Regions from separate parts of the Bradyrhizobium roseum genome, predicted to be linked through region 1. Evidence: predicted binding sites of a transcription regulator. Region 1 holds the regulator's gene; each other region holds the start of a gene.

Region 1 (4,551 bases):
GTTCGCGGGAACCTATCTCGCCGAATACGGCAAGCACGACAAGCTGACGTCGGTGATCCGTTTCATCAACGACATTCTGTTGAGCGCGCCGTCGATCATTATCGGCCTGTTCATCTACGGCGCGATTGTGGTGCCGATGGGCGGCTTCTCGGCGTTCGCCGGCTGTCTGGCACTGGCCGTGATCGTGATCCCCGTGGTGGTCCGCACCACCGAGGACATGCTGGGACTGGTGCCCAATCCACTGCGTGAGGCAGCCTCCGCGCTCGGCCTGCCGCGCTCGCTGGTGATCCGGCGGATCGCCTATCGCGCCGCGCGCGCGGGCCTGATCACCGGCGTGCTGCTGGCGACAGCGCGCGTTGCCGGCGAGACCGCGCCGCTGCTGTTCACCGCGCTGTCGAACCAGTTCTTCAGTCTCGACATGACCAAAACGATGGCGAACCTGCCGGTCACCATCAACAACTTCGTGCAGAGCCCCTATGCCTACTGGAAGCAACTCGCCTGGAGCGGGGCGCTGCTGATCACGCTCACCGTATTGGCCCTGAATATTGGCGCGCGCGTTCTCGGCGCCGAGAGGACATCCAAATGACCGAACTCTCCGTATCCGTGAGTAATGCGAGCGGATCCGTTCCGCAGGTGGCGCTGCCCGAGGCGCCGCCAAAGGTGACCGCCCGCGGCTTGAATTTTTACTATGGCGAACATCACGCGCTGAAGGATATCAATCTGACGCTCGGCACCAACCGTGTCACGGCCTTCATCGGCCCGTCCGGCTGCGGCAAGTCCACGCTGCTGCGGATCTTCAACCGGATGTACGATCTCTATCCCGGCCAGAAAGCGACCGGCCAGTTGATGCTGGACCAGACCAACATTCTCGACCCCAAGCTCGACCTCAATCTGCTGCGCGCCCGTGTCGGCATGGTGTTCCAGAAGCCGACGCCGTTCCCGATGACGATCTACGAAAACATCGCCTTCGGCATCCGCCTCTATGAGAAGATCTCCAAGTCCGAGATGGACGGCCGGGTCGAGAAGGCGCTGCGCGGCGGCGCGCTGTGGAACGAGGTCAAGGACAAACTCAATGCCAGCGGCCTTTCGCTGTCCGGCGGCCAGCAACAGCGGCTCTGCATCGCGCGTACGGTCGCGGTGCGGCCGGAGGTGATCCTGTTCGACGAACCCTGCTCGGCGCTGGATCCGATTTCGACCGCCAAGATCGAGGAACTGATCACCGAACTGGCGGAGGACTACACGATCGCGATCGTCACCCATAACATGCAGCAGGCGGCGCGCGTCTCCGACAAGACCGCCTTCATGTATCTCGGCGAGTTGATCGAGTTCGACGACACCAACAAGATATTCACCTCCCCGAGCGATCGACGCACGCAAGATTACATCACCGGCCGGTTCGGTTGAGGAGATAGAAAATGGCTTCTGAACACACCGCCAAGGCGTTCGACAGCGACCTCCAGGAATTGACCCGTCTCGTCGCCGAGATGGGCGGCCAGGTCGAGCGCATGATCACCGAATCCGTCGACGCGCTGGTCCGCCGCGACGTCGCGCTCGGCAACCGCGTCGTCGCGGCCGATGTCGAGGTCGACCGTCTGCAGCACCTGATCGAGGAGCGCGCGGTGCTGACCATCGCACGGCGCCAGCCGATGGCGGTCGATCTGCGCGAGATCGTCGGCGCCATGCGTGTCGCCACCGACCTGGAGCGGATCGGCGATCTCGCCAAGAACATGGGAAAGCGCGTCGCCGCGCTGGAGAATGATTTTCAGCCGCTGAAGCTCATTCGCGGCCTGGAGCACATGACCGACCTGGTGCAATCGCAGGTCAAATCGGTGCTGGACGCCTATGCGGCGCACGACCTCCCGGCGGCGCTGGCGGTATGGAAGGGCGACGAGGAAGTCGACGCCATCTGTACCTCGTTGTTCCGGGAACTCCTGACCTATATGATGGAAGACCCGCGCAACATCTCGTTCTGCATTCACCTGATGTTCTGTGCCAAGAATATCGAGCGGATCGGCGATCACGCGACCAACATCGCCGAAACCGTGTTCTACATGATCGAAGGCCAGCAGATGCTCGACAAGCGCCCGAAGGGCGACATGACGACGTTTGCCACCACGTTGCCTAGTACTTGAGGAATAAAAGATGAGCGCGCGCATTATGGTGGTCGAGGACGAAGAAGCGCTGACCACGCTGTTGCGCTACAACCTCGACGCCGAAGGCTATGAGGTCGAAACCGTCGGCCGCGGCGACGATGCCGATACGCGGCTGAAGGAGCGCATTCCCGATCTCGTCGTGCTGGACTGGATGCTGCCGGGCCTGTCGGGTATCGAACTGTGCCGTCGCTTGCGGGCGCGGCCGGAGACCAAGCAGTTGCCGATCATCATGCTCACGGCGCGCGGTGAGGAGAGCGAGCGGGTGCGTGGCCTTGCGACCGGCGCCGACGACTACATCGTTAAACCGTTTTCGGTGCCGGAGTTGCTGGCGCGGGTGAAGGGTCTGCTGCGGCGGGCAAGCCCAGAGCGGCTCGCTACCGTCTTGACCTATGGCGATATCGAACTCGATCGCGAGAAGCGCCGCGTCGCGCGCTCGGGCCGCTCGATCGATCTCGGCCCGACCGAGTATCGGCTACTGGAATTTTTCCTGGAGCATCCCGGCCGCGTGTTCAGCCGCGAGCAATTGCTCGACAGCGTCTGGGGCCGCGACATTTACATCGACGAACGCACCGTCGACGTCCACATCGGCCGGCTGCGCAAACTCCTCAACCCGGGCCGCGAACAGGATCCGATCCGCACCGTGCGCGGCGCGGGATATGCGCTGGATGATCGGTTCGCGAAGGTGGAGTCGTAGCACGGCTCCAGTGCCTCACCCTGCATTCTATCGCCGTCCCCGCGAACGCGGGGAGCCATAACCACGAATCTCGATTGTTGAATTGAGCCCGGAGCTCACGCTCGCCAAAACCCCACACACCTGTGGTGATGGGCCCCTGCGTTTGCAGGGACGGCCGCTTTGGAGTATCGCGCGCGACTTAACGGGTCGGCTTCGGTGCCGCACGCCGCCGATCGGACGCCGGCTGATACGCCACGCGCGAGTGATGCGCGCAGTAGGGCAGTCCCGAAAGCGCCTTGCCGCCGCAGAAGAAGAATTCCGGGCTGGCGGGATCGCCGACCGGCCAGTGGCAGGTGGCTTCGTTGAGTTCGAGCAGCGACAGCCGCTGGCTCATCGGCACCACGTTGTCGAAGGCGATCGGATCGGGTTCGATCTCGACCTCGAAGGCGTGCGCCAGCGCGGTGTTGCCGCGCGAAACCGGGCGCGACACGCGCACCATCTGCTGGGCCGGGCGCGCCTTGCGCTGCCGCGGCGCGGCCGAGGAGGGTGACTTGGCGCGGCCGGAGAGGCCCAGCCGGTGCACCTTGCCGATCACAGCGTTTCGGGTCACATTTCCGAGTTCCGCGGCAATCTGGCTTGCCGACAAGCCGGCTTCCCAGAGCTTCTTCAGCTGCTCGACGCGATCGTCGGACCAGGTCAATACCGTCATCGTAGTCTTTCCTTCGCACCGCGCCGGCCGATATGGGGCAGCGCGGGCGACGTCATTCGTCTCAAAAAACCCTGCGGTCAGAATCCCTTAGCCCTCGCCGGGCGCGGAAAGCGCGCCCGAACGTGTACGCAATACAAAATGGACTCTTAGGGATAAAAACCGCCGCACGAGATGTCGTACCCGACAGCCCAAAAGCTACAATATGGCGTGACTCCGGCGCAAGAGTCCGCGCCCCAACGTCCACATGTTCCGACATGTAGGCACGATACTGCGTGTTTTCCACCACACCGCAATCCTACGGATTTAGCCCTCCTGAGATGCAGGAAAGGCGTGTTCCATGGCGTGTTGACAGCGCTCCGCGCCCACATAGAATGCCTCTCACGTGCCGCCCCAAAGAGGCGGCACGTTTCGTTTCGCAAGACCGGCTGTCGCCGCCTCGCGCCAAGGCACCGATGTCAAGGCACGGACGTGCTCCACGGCAGGTCTTGAAGACAGGGCTCGAACCTCAAGTGATTGCCATGACCCATAGCGCCGCCTCGCATTTGCTCCCCGTCTTTGCCAGGGTCGACCTCGGCTTCGAACGCGGCGAAGGCTGCTGGCTGACATCGACCGGTGGCGAGCGCTATCTCGACTTCACCTCGGGCGTCGCGGTCAACGCGCTGGGCCACTGTCATCCGCACCTGATCGCGGCGCTGCAGGAGCAGGCGACAAAACTCTGGCACATGTCGAACCTGTTCAAGAGCCCGGACGGAGAGAAGCTCGCCGCGCGGCTGTGCGAGCAGAGCTTCGCCGACATGGTGTTCTTCTGCAATTCCGGCGCGGAAGCGATGGAAGGCGTGATCAAGCTCGTGCGCCGCTATCAGTTCTCCAAGGGCCATCCCGAACGCTATCGCCTCATCACCTTCGAGGGCGCGTTCCACGGCCGCACGCTCGGCACGCTTGCCGCCACCGGCTCCGCCAAATATCTCGAAGGCTTTGGCCCGCCGATGGACGGCTTCGACCAGGTGCCGCACGGC
Region 2 (4,551 bases), 2.9 Mb from region 1:
GGCCGCCTCGACCTTGCGCAGATTGGATTCCTGCGCGCGCGGCGGCGGTGCGAACTTGCCGAGGCCTTCCAGCAGGTCGCCGACGCCGAAATTGCGCAGCGCGCTGCCGAAATAGACCGGCGTCAGATGGCCCTCGCGAAACGCCTCCAGCTCGAACGGCTTGCAGGCTTCGGAGACCAGCGCGAGTTCGTCCTTGATTTCGCCAACGTCGAGGTTGGCGTTGCGCCCGGCGAGATCGGCGATGTCGATCTGCTCGGTCGCGCCGGTCTTGGCGCCGCCGCCTTCGAGCAGTCGCACGCCGCCATTGACGACATCGTAGGTGCCGAGGAAATCGCGGCCGCGACCGACCGGCCAGGTCATCGGCGTGGTGTCGAGCGCCAGCGTCTTCTCGATCTCGTCCAGCAGGTCGAACGTATCGCGGCTCTCGCGGTCCATCTTGTTGATGAAGGTGATGATCGGAATGTCGCGCAGCCGGCACACTTCGAACAGTTTTCGGGTGCGTGCCTCGATGCCCTTGGCCGCGTCGATCACCATCACCGCGGAATCGACCGCCGTCAGCGTGCGATAAGTGTCCTCGGAAAAGTCCTCGTGACCTGGCGTATCCAGCAGGTTGAAGACGAGGTCCTGGAACTCGAACGTCATCACCGAGGTCACGACCGAGATGCCGCGCTCGCGCTCGATCTTCATCCAGTCGGAGCGGGTGTTGCGACGCTCGCCCTTGGCCTTGACCTGCCCCGCCAGATTGATCGCGCCGCCGAACAGCAGCAGCTTTTCGGTCAGCGTGGTCTTGCCGGCGTCCGGATGGGAAATGATCGCAAACGTGCGCCGCCGCGCCACTTCATCGGCAAGCGGCGAGCGGGACGGCGATTCGGCATTGATGACGATGTCGGACATGAGGCACGAGCGTTTGGCAGGGAAATTTGGGCTAATCAAGCCTCATTTGGTGATTGTGGAACCCGCTCACCAGCCCCATATCGCCGTGTGGAAGGACGACCTTCCTTTTCACGGCATTTTGGCGGGGACGGCCCTGCCCGGTTTGGAGGGTCGTGATGGCGTGGGCTGTGTTGTTTGCCGCAGGTCTGCTCGAAATCGGTTGGGCCATCGGTCTCAAATACACCGAAGGTTTTACGCGTCTGATACCGTCGGTGCTCACGCTGGCGGCGATGACCGGGAGCATCGTCCTGCTCGGCCTCGCCCTGAAAACGCTGCCGATCGGAACGGCTTACGCGGTCTGGACCGGTATTGGTGCGGTCGGGACGGCGATCCTCGGCATCGCCCTGTTCGGCGAGCCTGCCACGCTTGCCCGCCTCGCCTGCATCGGACTGATCGTGGCAGGCATCCTCGGGCTCAAACTCGTCAGCGGATCAGCGTAGCAACTGCACCGCCCAGTAGGTCAGCGCCGCCACGATGGCGGACGCCGGAATGGTGATCACCCAGGCGTAGACGATCGAACTCGCCACGTTCCAGCGGACCGCCGAAACCCGCCGCGCTGCGCCGACGCCGACGATGGCGCCGGTAATGGTATGGGTCGTGGAGACGGGAATCCCCAGATAGGTCGCCATGAACAGCGTCGCCGCCCCGCCGGTCTCGGCGCAAAAACCCTGCATCGGCGTCAGCTTGGTGATCCGCAGCCCCATGGTGCGGACGATCCGCCAGCCGCCCATCAGCGTGCCCAGCCCCATCGCGGCCTGGCAGGAGATCACGACCCAGAACGGAATGCTGAATTCGCTGCCGAGATGCCCTTGCGAGTACAGCAGGACGGCGATGATGCCCATGGTCTTCTGCGCGTCGTTGCCGCCATGGCCGAGCGAATAGAGTGAGGCCGAGACGAATTGCAGGATACGAAACGCGCGGTCGACCGCAAACGGCGTCGAGCGCACCGACAGCCAGGACACGATCGCCACCAGCACCAGCGCCAGCAGGAACCCCACCAGCGGCGACAACACGATCGCCAGCAGCGTCTTGGTCAGGCCGGTCCAGACTGCGGCTGAAATTCCGGCTTTAGCGATCCCCGCTCCCACCAACCCGCCGATCAGCGCATGCGAACTGGACGAGGGAATCCCGAGCGCCCAGGTGATCAGATTCCAGACGATGGCGCCGACCAGCGCGGCAAAGATCACGCTGGCATCGACCACACTCGGCTCGATGATGCCGGTGCCGATGGTATTGGCGACGTGGAGCCCGAACACCAGGAAGGCGATGAAATTGAAAAACGCGGCCCACAACACCGCATATTGCGGGCGCAGCACCCGCGTCGACACGATCGTCGCGATCGAATTGGCGGCGTCGTGCAGCCCGTTGAGGAAGTCGAACAGCAGCGCGACCGCGATCAGGAAGACCAGAACCGGCAGGGCGAGGGTGGCATCCACGTGATGGCCCTGCCCTATACCTGTTCGATTACGATGGAGTTGATCTCATTGGCGACGTCATCGAAGCGGTCGGACACTTTCTCGAGATGCTTGTAGATTTCGGCGCCCACGATGAAATCCATCGAGCTGCCGCTGCGGTGCTTGAGATACAGTTCCTTCAGTCCGATGTCGTGGAGATCGTCGATGCGGCCTTCGAGCTTACCGATCTCTTCGGTGATGGCGCTCAGCATTGCGACGTTGTTGCCGATCGACTGCATCAGCGGCAGCGCGCGGCCGACGAGATTGGCGCATTCGACCAGCAGGGTCCCGATCTCGCGCATCGGCGGTTCGAACGTGCGGACCTCGAACAGCACCACTGCCTTCGCAGTCTGCTGCATCTGGTCGATCGCGTCGTCCATCGCCGTGATCAGGTTCTTGATATCGCCGCGGTCAAACGGGGTGATGAAGGTGCGCCGCACCGCCGTCAGCACCTCGCGGGTGATGCCGTCCGCGTCATTTTCGAACTGGTTGACGCGCTGGCAGAACACCGGCGTTTCCGCGCCGCCGCGCAGCATGTCCTGAAGCGCCAGCGCCCCCTGTACGACCGTCTGGGCGTGCCGGTCAAACAGGTCGAAAAACCGTTCCTCCTTGGGCAGAAAGGCGCGAAACCAGCGCATCAGCATTGGTCAAAATCCATCGTTCTGGGGGGCGCCGGACGGCTGTCACAATACTGTCATAGACTATCGGAGTGAAAAGCGCGCCGCGGGATGACCCGGGAACCGGGTCATCCACCGCTTTATAAGGCCGAAAATGCCGTCAAACTCGACCGTTTTACAGGGAACGGCGCAAATAATGCGCGATTTCGCCGATGACGCCGCGCCGGAAGGTCAGCACGCAGGCCACAAAGATAACACCCTGGATCACCGTCACCCACTGTCCGAACCCGGCCAGATATTGCTGCATGGCGATGATGACAAAAGCGCCGACGACGGGGCCGAAGACGGTGCCGAGACCGCCGACCAGCGTCATCAGCACGATTTCGCCGGACATCGTCCAGTGCACGTCGGTGAGCGAGGCGTTCTGCGCCACGAACACTTTCAGCGAACCGGCGAATCCGGCCAGCGTGCCGGACAGGATGAAGGCCAGCAACTTGTACTGGTCGGTCTTGTAGCCCAGCGAGATCGCCCGCGGCTCGTTCTCGCGGATCGCCTTCAGGACCTCGCCGAACGGCGAGTTGATGGTGCGATAGATCAGGAGAAATCCGGCGAGGAATCCGACCAGCACGACATAATAGAGCACCGTCGGCTTGGCGAGATTGAAGATGCCGAACAGGTAGCCCTGCGGAATGCCCTGAATGCCGTCTTCACCGTGGGTGAACGGCGCCTGCAGGTAGATGAAGTAGAGCAATTGCGACAGCGCCAGCGTGATCATCGAGAAGTAGATGCCCTGGCGTCGGATCGAGATGAAGCCGGTGACGACGGACAGCGCCGCGGAGGCTGCGACGCCGACCAGGATACCGAGTTCCGGCGACAGCCCCCACTCCTTGAGCGCATGGGCCGTGCAATAGCCCGCGGTGCCCAGAAACATCGCGTGGCCGAACGACAGCAGGCCGCCATAGCCGATCAGGAGGTTGAAGGCGCAGGCGAGCAGCGCGAAGCACAAGGCCTGCATCACGAAGAACGGATAAATGCCGGTCAGCGGCACCAACCCCAGGAGCACGGCCATCGCCGCAAACACGATCATCTCGTCGCGCACGGCACGCGGCGTTACCGGCAGGGTGTCGTCAGTCAATGCGCTCATGTCAGGCCGCCCGTCCGGTCAGTCCCGCCGGCTTGATCAGCAACACCAGGACCATCAGAACGAAAACCACGGTGTTGGAAGCCTCGGGATAAAAATACTTGGTCAGTCCCTCGATCACGCCGAGGGCAAAGCCGGTGATGATCGATCCCATGATCGATCCCATGCCGCCGATCACCACCACCGCGAACACGACGATGATGAGGTCGGCGCCCATCAGCGGCCGCACCTGGTTGATCGGCGCAGACAGCACGCCGGCGAGCGCCGCGAGGCCGACGCCGAGCCCGTAGGTCAGCGTGATCATCCGCGGCACGTTGATGCCGAACGCGCGCACCAGGGTCGGGTTTTCGGTGGCGGCGCGCAGATTGGCGCCGAGCCGGGTCTTTTCGATCAGATACCAGGTGGC
Region 3 (4,551 bases), 2.2 Mb from region 1:
GGTCGCAAGCGGCGGATCGACCAGTCGAACTGCAACAAGGACTTTTCCTGCATTGAGGGCTTTTGCCCGAGCTTTGTCAGCGTGCATGGCGCCAAGCTGCGCAAGGCCGATCGCGCGGCCGCCGATCCAAAGGCGCTGTTCGCCGACCTGCCGATGCCGGCCATCCCGGCACTCGACGGCGCCTACAACATCCTCGTCACCGGGATCGGTGGCACCGGCGTCATCACCATCGGCGCGCTGCTCGGCATGGCCGCCCATGTCGACGGCCGGGCCTGCTCGACGCTGGACTTCACGGGCCTGTCGCAGAAGAACGGCGCGGTCATGAGCCATGTCCGCATCGCGCCCTCGTCGGATGATCTCGCCAATGTCCGCATCGGACCCGGCAGCGCCAATCTCATCCTCGGCTGCGACATCGTCGTGGCCACCAGCGTCACGGCGCTGAGCCGGGCCGAACGCGGCGTGACCCGCGCCGTCGTCAATGCCGACCTGCTGCCGACCGCGAGCTTCGTGATCGATCCGGACATCGATTTCCAGGCCGGCACGATGCGGGACGCGCTCAACGAGGCGGTCAGCGCCACCGATCTCGATATCCTCGACGCCAACGGGCTCGCCACCGCGCTGATGGGCGACAGCATCGCCACCAACTCGTTCATGCTCGGTTTTGCGTTCCAGCGCGGTGCGATCCCGCTGTCGCTGGAGGCGATCATGAAGGCGATCGAGCTCAATGGCGCGGCCATCGAAATGAACAAGCTCGCCTTCTCCTGGGGCCGGCTCGCCGCTCACGACCTGCAGCGCGTCGTCACGGCGGCCCGCTTCAAGAACTCGGGAGCGGCGCCGGCCAAGCGGACGCTCGACGAGAGCATCGCGTTCCGTTCCAAATTCTTGACCGACTATCAGGACGAGGCCTATTCCAAGCGTTACCTGGCCGAAGTCGAGCGCGTTCGCGTGGCGGAAGCCAAGGGGTCGCCGGGGTCCCATGAGCTCACCGAGGCCTTTGCAAAAGGCCTGTTCAAGCTGATGGCCTACAAGGACGAATATGAAGTCGCCCGGCTTTATTCGGACGGGGAGTTCGGCAAGGCGCTGAAGGAACAGTTCGACGGTGACCCGAACGTCAAGGTCAGCCTCGCGCCGCCGCTGTTGGCGAAGCGGGACAAGGTGACCGGCCATTTGCGCAAGCGCGAGTTCGGCCCCTGGATCTTTCGCGCCTTCGAACTGCTGACGCGACTCAAGTTCCTGCGTGGAACGGCGTTCGATCCGTTCGGCTACACGGCCGAGCGGCGGATGGAGCGCGCGTTGCCGGGCGAATATGGCGCCATGATCTTTCGCCATCTCGATCGGGCGAAGCCGCAGGACTGGCCGCGGCTGGTGGCGCTGGCGAAATCAGCGGAACTGGTGCGCGGCTACGGCCACATCAAGGACGTCAACGTCGCCAAATTCCGCGCCGAATGCGCACGGCTGGAAGCATCGATCGGCCAGCCGGTGGCGCAGGCGGCTGAATAGGTCGTGTTCACTCGGCTTGGAAGTTTTCCACAGCCGGGGCTCACCCTTCGCTAACCTTGCGGCAGGGAATGGCTGGAATTATCCGGCCGGCTTCCTACATGATGGCCGGGCATTCATCTTTCAGTTGATTTCAGGAGGCCGACGATGGGCCTGAAAAACGCTATTTCTGCAGCGCTTTGCACAGGGCTCCTGATATCGGGCGGCGCCGCGCTGGCGGATGAATATCGCGCCAGCCAGTTCCTCGGCCTCGATCTGTCCCAGGCCGTGCTCTCACCTAAACGGCTCGGCCCGGAGACGCAGTTCGCGCCCGTGCGCATCGAGGCGCGGAGCGACAGCCGGCCGGTGAAGACGGAACGCGTGGTGGTGGCGAAGGAAGCCGCGCCCCAGCCGCAGACCGCGGAGGAGCGTGTCGAGAAACCGCGCGCCGCAAAACCGCGTGTCGCCGCCCGCACCAGGCTGGCGCGACCCCGCAGCAACCCGCTCGACGCCCAGGCACGCGACACACGGATCCAGACCTGGCCGTGTAAGTCGGGTGCCATCTGCGGCTGGCAACGGTGATCTCGATTGACGACCTCCTGCGAGTGCGCCCTCTACGTCGACGAGAGATTTTGTAGGTACTAAAATACCCTTTTTGCACTTTTTGGTTGCCCCTGTTGCGGTTCCACTACAGCGCCCTTCCGGGAACTCGGGCATTGTGTGTCGGAACATGGCTGAATTCTTGAAGGGCGGGGCAAGATGAAGACAATCGCAGCTGCGGCATCGATTTTCCTGGCGGGCTCACTCGGCGCCTTCGCGGCGGACATGCCGGCCCGCTACACCAAGGCCCCTGCGGCAGCGGCGGTGTACAACTGGACCGGCTTCTACGTCGGCGGCAATGTCGGATACGGCTGGGGCCGTTCGGATCTGCGCACGACGCTTGACCAAAACAGCAGCTGGGCGGGCGAAGGCGCCGCGTTCCAGAATCAATTCATCGCCATCAGCAACAACCGGCTCGATCCGGCCGGCGTCGTCGGCGGTCTGCAGGCTGGCTATAATTGGCAGAACGGGGCCGGGGTTTTCGGCATCGAGGCCGACATCAATGGCTCGGATCTCAGGCAGCGCGTGGTGTATACGGCCGCCAATCCGCCCACCACCCGCACGTTCAACGAAAGCATCAAGAACGACTGGTTCATGACCGTGCGTGGACGCGCCGGTGTGGCGTTCAATACGACGCTGCTCTACGCCACCGGCGGTCTTGCGGTCGGCAACGTCAGTGGAAGCTGGGATCTGACCTCGGCAAACGGTTATGCGAAGACCGGCTCGGCCAACGAGACCCGAGTTGGATGGACGGTCGGCGCGGGTGTCGAGCATGCGTTCGCGCCAAGATGGACGGTCAAGCTCGAATATCTCTACACCGATCTCGGCTCGATCAACTATACGTCGGCTTACGTGCCCGGCAGCACCTTCGCGCCTCCGGGCGCCAACTATGTCGAACGCATTTCCCAGGACTTCACCTTCCATACCGTCAGGGCCGGTGTGAACTACAGGTTCTGAGGTTCGGGCGACGCGCACCAAGCGGCACTCCAGCCGCGCCAAATGCCTGCACGGCGATGATGCGCTCGCGCGTCATCCACCTGTCGTAAAACCTTCGGCCTACATTCAAATTGCTCGGGCACACCGTCGTCATGATTCGACGAGGGTGCTTCGATGCCGATTGCGATACGCGGCGGTCAGGCTGTTAACCGGCGCCAATGGCTGGTCCGCTCCGCCGCGACGTGCGCGGTCGCCGGTCTTGGCAGCCTCGCCAGACCCTACCTCAGCCGCGCCGCCGATCGTCCGCTGATCACGAGCGGCATCCAGTCCGGCGACGTTTCGGCCGACTCCGCCGTGATCTGGGCCCGCGCCGACCGCGCCGCGCGCATGCAGGTCGAGTGTTCGGCCGACGAAGCTTTCAAGACGATTATTGGCTCGGCAACCGGCGACGCCCTGCCGAACAGCGACTTCACCGCAAAAGTTATGCTTCACGATCTGCCGGCCGGGCAGGACATCTTCTATCGCGTGCGGTTCGAAAGTGGCGACGGCATCGCCGGCGAGATCCAGCGCGGCCATTTCCGCACCGCGCCCAGTGCGCGCGGCAACCTGTCCTTCGCCTGGTCGGGCGATACCGCGGGGCAGGGCTGGGGCATCGACGAAAATCGTGGCGGGATGCGGACTTACCGCACCATGCTCGACAACCGTCCTGACTTCTTCATCCATTGCGGCGACCACATCTATGCGGATTGTCCGGTGGAGCGGGAATTGAAGCTGCCCAATGGCGAGGTTTGGCGGAACATCATCACCGAAGAGAAATCGGTGGAAGCGCACACCCTCAACCAGTTCCGCGGCAACTACAAATACAACTGGCTCGACCGAAATTTCCGCGCCTTCCATGCCGCCGTGCCGATGTTCGCGCAATGGGACGATCACGAGGTCACCAACGACTGGGCGCCGGGCGGCACCGCCGACGAAACCGGCTATGCCGAGGACGGCAGCTCGCTGCTGGTGGCGCGGGCGCGCCGCGCGTTCCACGAATTCATGCCGATGCGCGCGGTGCCCGCCCGGGACGGCCGGATCTATCGCAAGATCGCCTACGGCCCGCTGCTCGACATCTTCATGCTGGACATGCGCAGCTACCGCGATTCCAGCTTCAACAAGCGCGACGACCACAGCGAGGCCTGCATCCTCGGTGCGGCGCAACTGGCCTGGCTTAAGCGCGAACTGGTGGCGTCCGATGCGACCTGGAAGGTGATCGCCGCCGACATGCCGATCGGCCTGTTCAGCGAGGACGGCATTGCGCTCGGCGACGGCCCGCCGGAGCGGCGCGAGCATGAGATCGCCGATCTATTGTCGTTCATGAAACGCGCCGGCATCCGCAACACGGTGTGGCTGACCGCCGACATGCACTACACGGCGGCGCACCATTACGATCCGAACCGCGCGGCCTTCCAGGATTTCGAACCGTTCTGGGAATTCGTCAGTGGCCCCCTGCATGCGGGCACCTGGGCGCCGGCCCCGCTCGACAATACGTTCGGG

What was found. The regulator PhoB, encoded in region 1, activates phosphate uptake and scavenging genes when phosphate is short. The targets are predictions, from matches to a motif close to TGTCATNNANCTGTCAT.
Region 2: QUH67_RS20350 (DUF47 domain-containing protein) is a predicted target of PhoB. The motif match lies at 3,069-3,085, and genes of this name have one in related genera.
Region 3: QUH67_RS09315 (alkaline phosphatase D family protein) is a predicted target of PhoB. The motif match lies at 3,104-3,120, and genes of this name have one in related genera.

The regions. Positions count from the first base shown of each region.
Region 1 is NZ_CP129212.1:7,075,999-7,080,549, reverse strand. It holds gene pstA (phosphate ABC transporter permease PstA) at 1-586, shown strand, start outside; gene pstB (phosphate ABC transporter ATP-binding protein PstB) at 583-1,404, shown strand; gene phoU (phosphate signaling complex protein PhoU) at 1,416-2,132, shown strand; gene phoB (phosphate regulon transcriptional regulator PhoB) at 2,143-2,847, shown strand; gene QUH67_RS33565 (GcrA family cell cycle regulator) at 3,026-3,535, opposite strand; gene QUH67_RS33560 (aspartate aminotransferase family protein) at 4,054-4,551, shown strand, end outside.
Region 2 is NZ_CP129212.1:4,216,166-4,220,716, forward strand. It holds gene QUH67_RS20335 (peptide chain release factor 3) at 1-894, opposite strand, end outside; gene sugE (quaternary ammonium compound efflux SMR transporter SugE) at 1,050-1,373, shown strand; gene QUH67_RS20345 (inorganic phosphate transporter) at 1,365-2,369, opposite strand; gene QUH67_RS20350 (DUF47 domain-containing protein) at 2,384-3,028, opposite strand; gene QUH67_RS20355 (branched-chain amino acid ABC transporter permease) at 3,180-4,148, opposite strand; gene QUH67_RS20360 (branched-chain amino acid ABC transporter permease) at 4,150-4,551, opposite strand, start outside.
Region 3 is NZ_CP129212.1:1,974,027-1,978,577, forward strand. It holds gene QUH67_RS09300 (indolepyruvate ferredoxin oxidoreductase family protein) at 1-1,500, shown strand, start outside; gene QUH67_RS09305 (hypothetical protein) at 1,645-2,058, shown strand; gene QUH67_RS09310 (outer membrane protein) at 2,236-3,033, shown strand; gene QUH67_RS09315 (alkaline phosphatase D family protein) at 3,187-4,551, shown strand, end outside.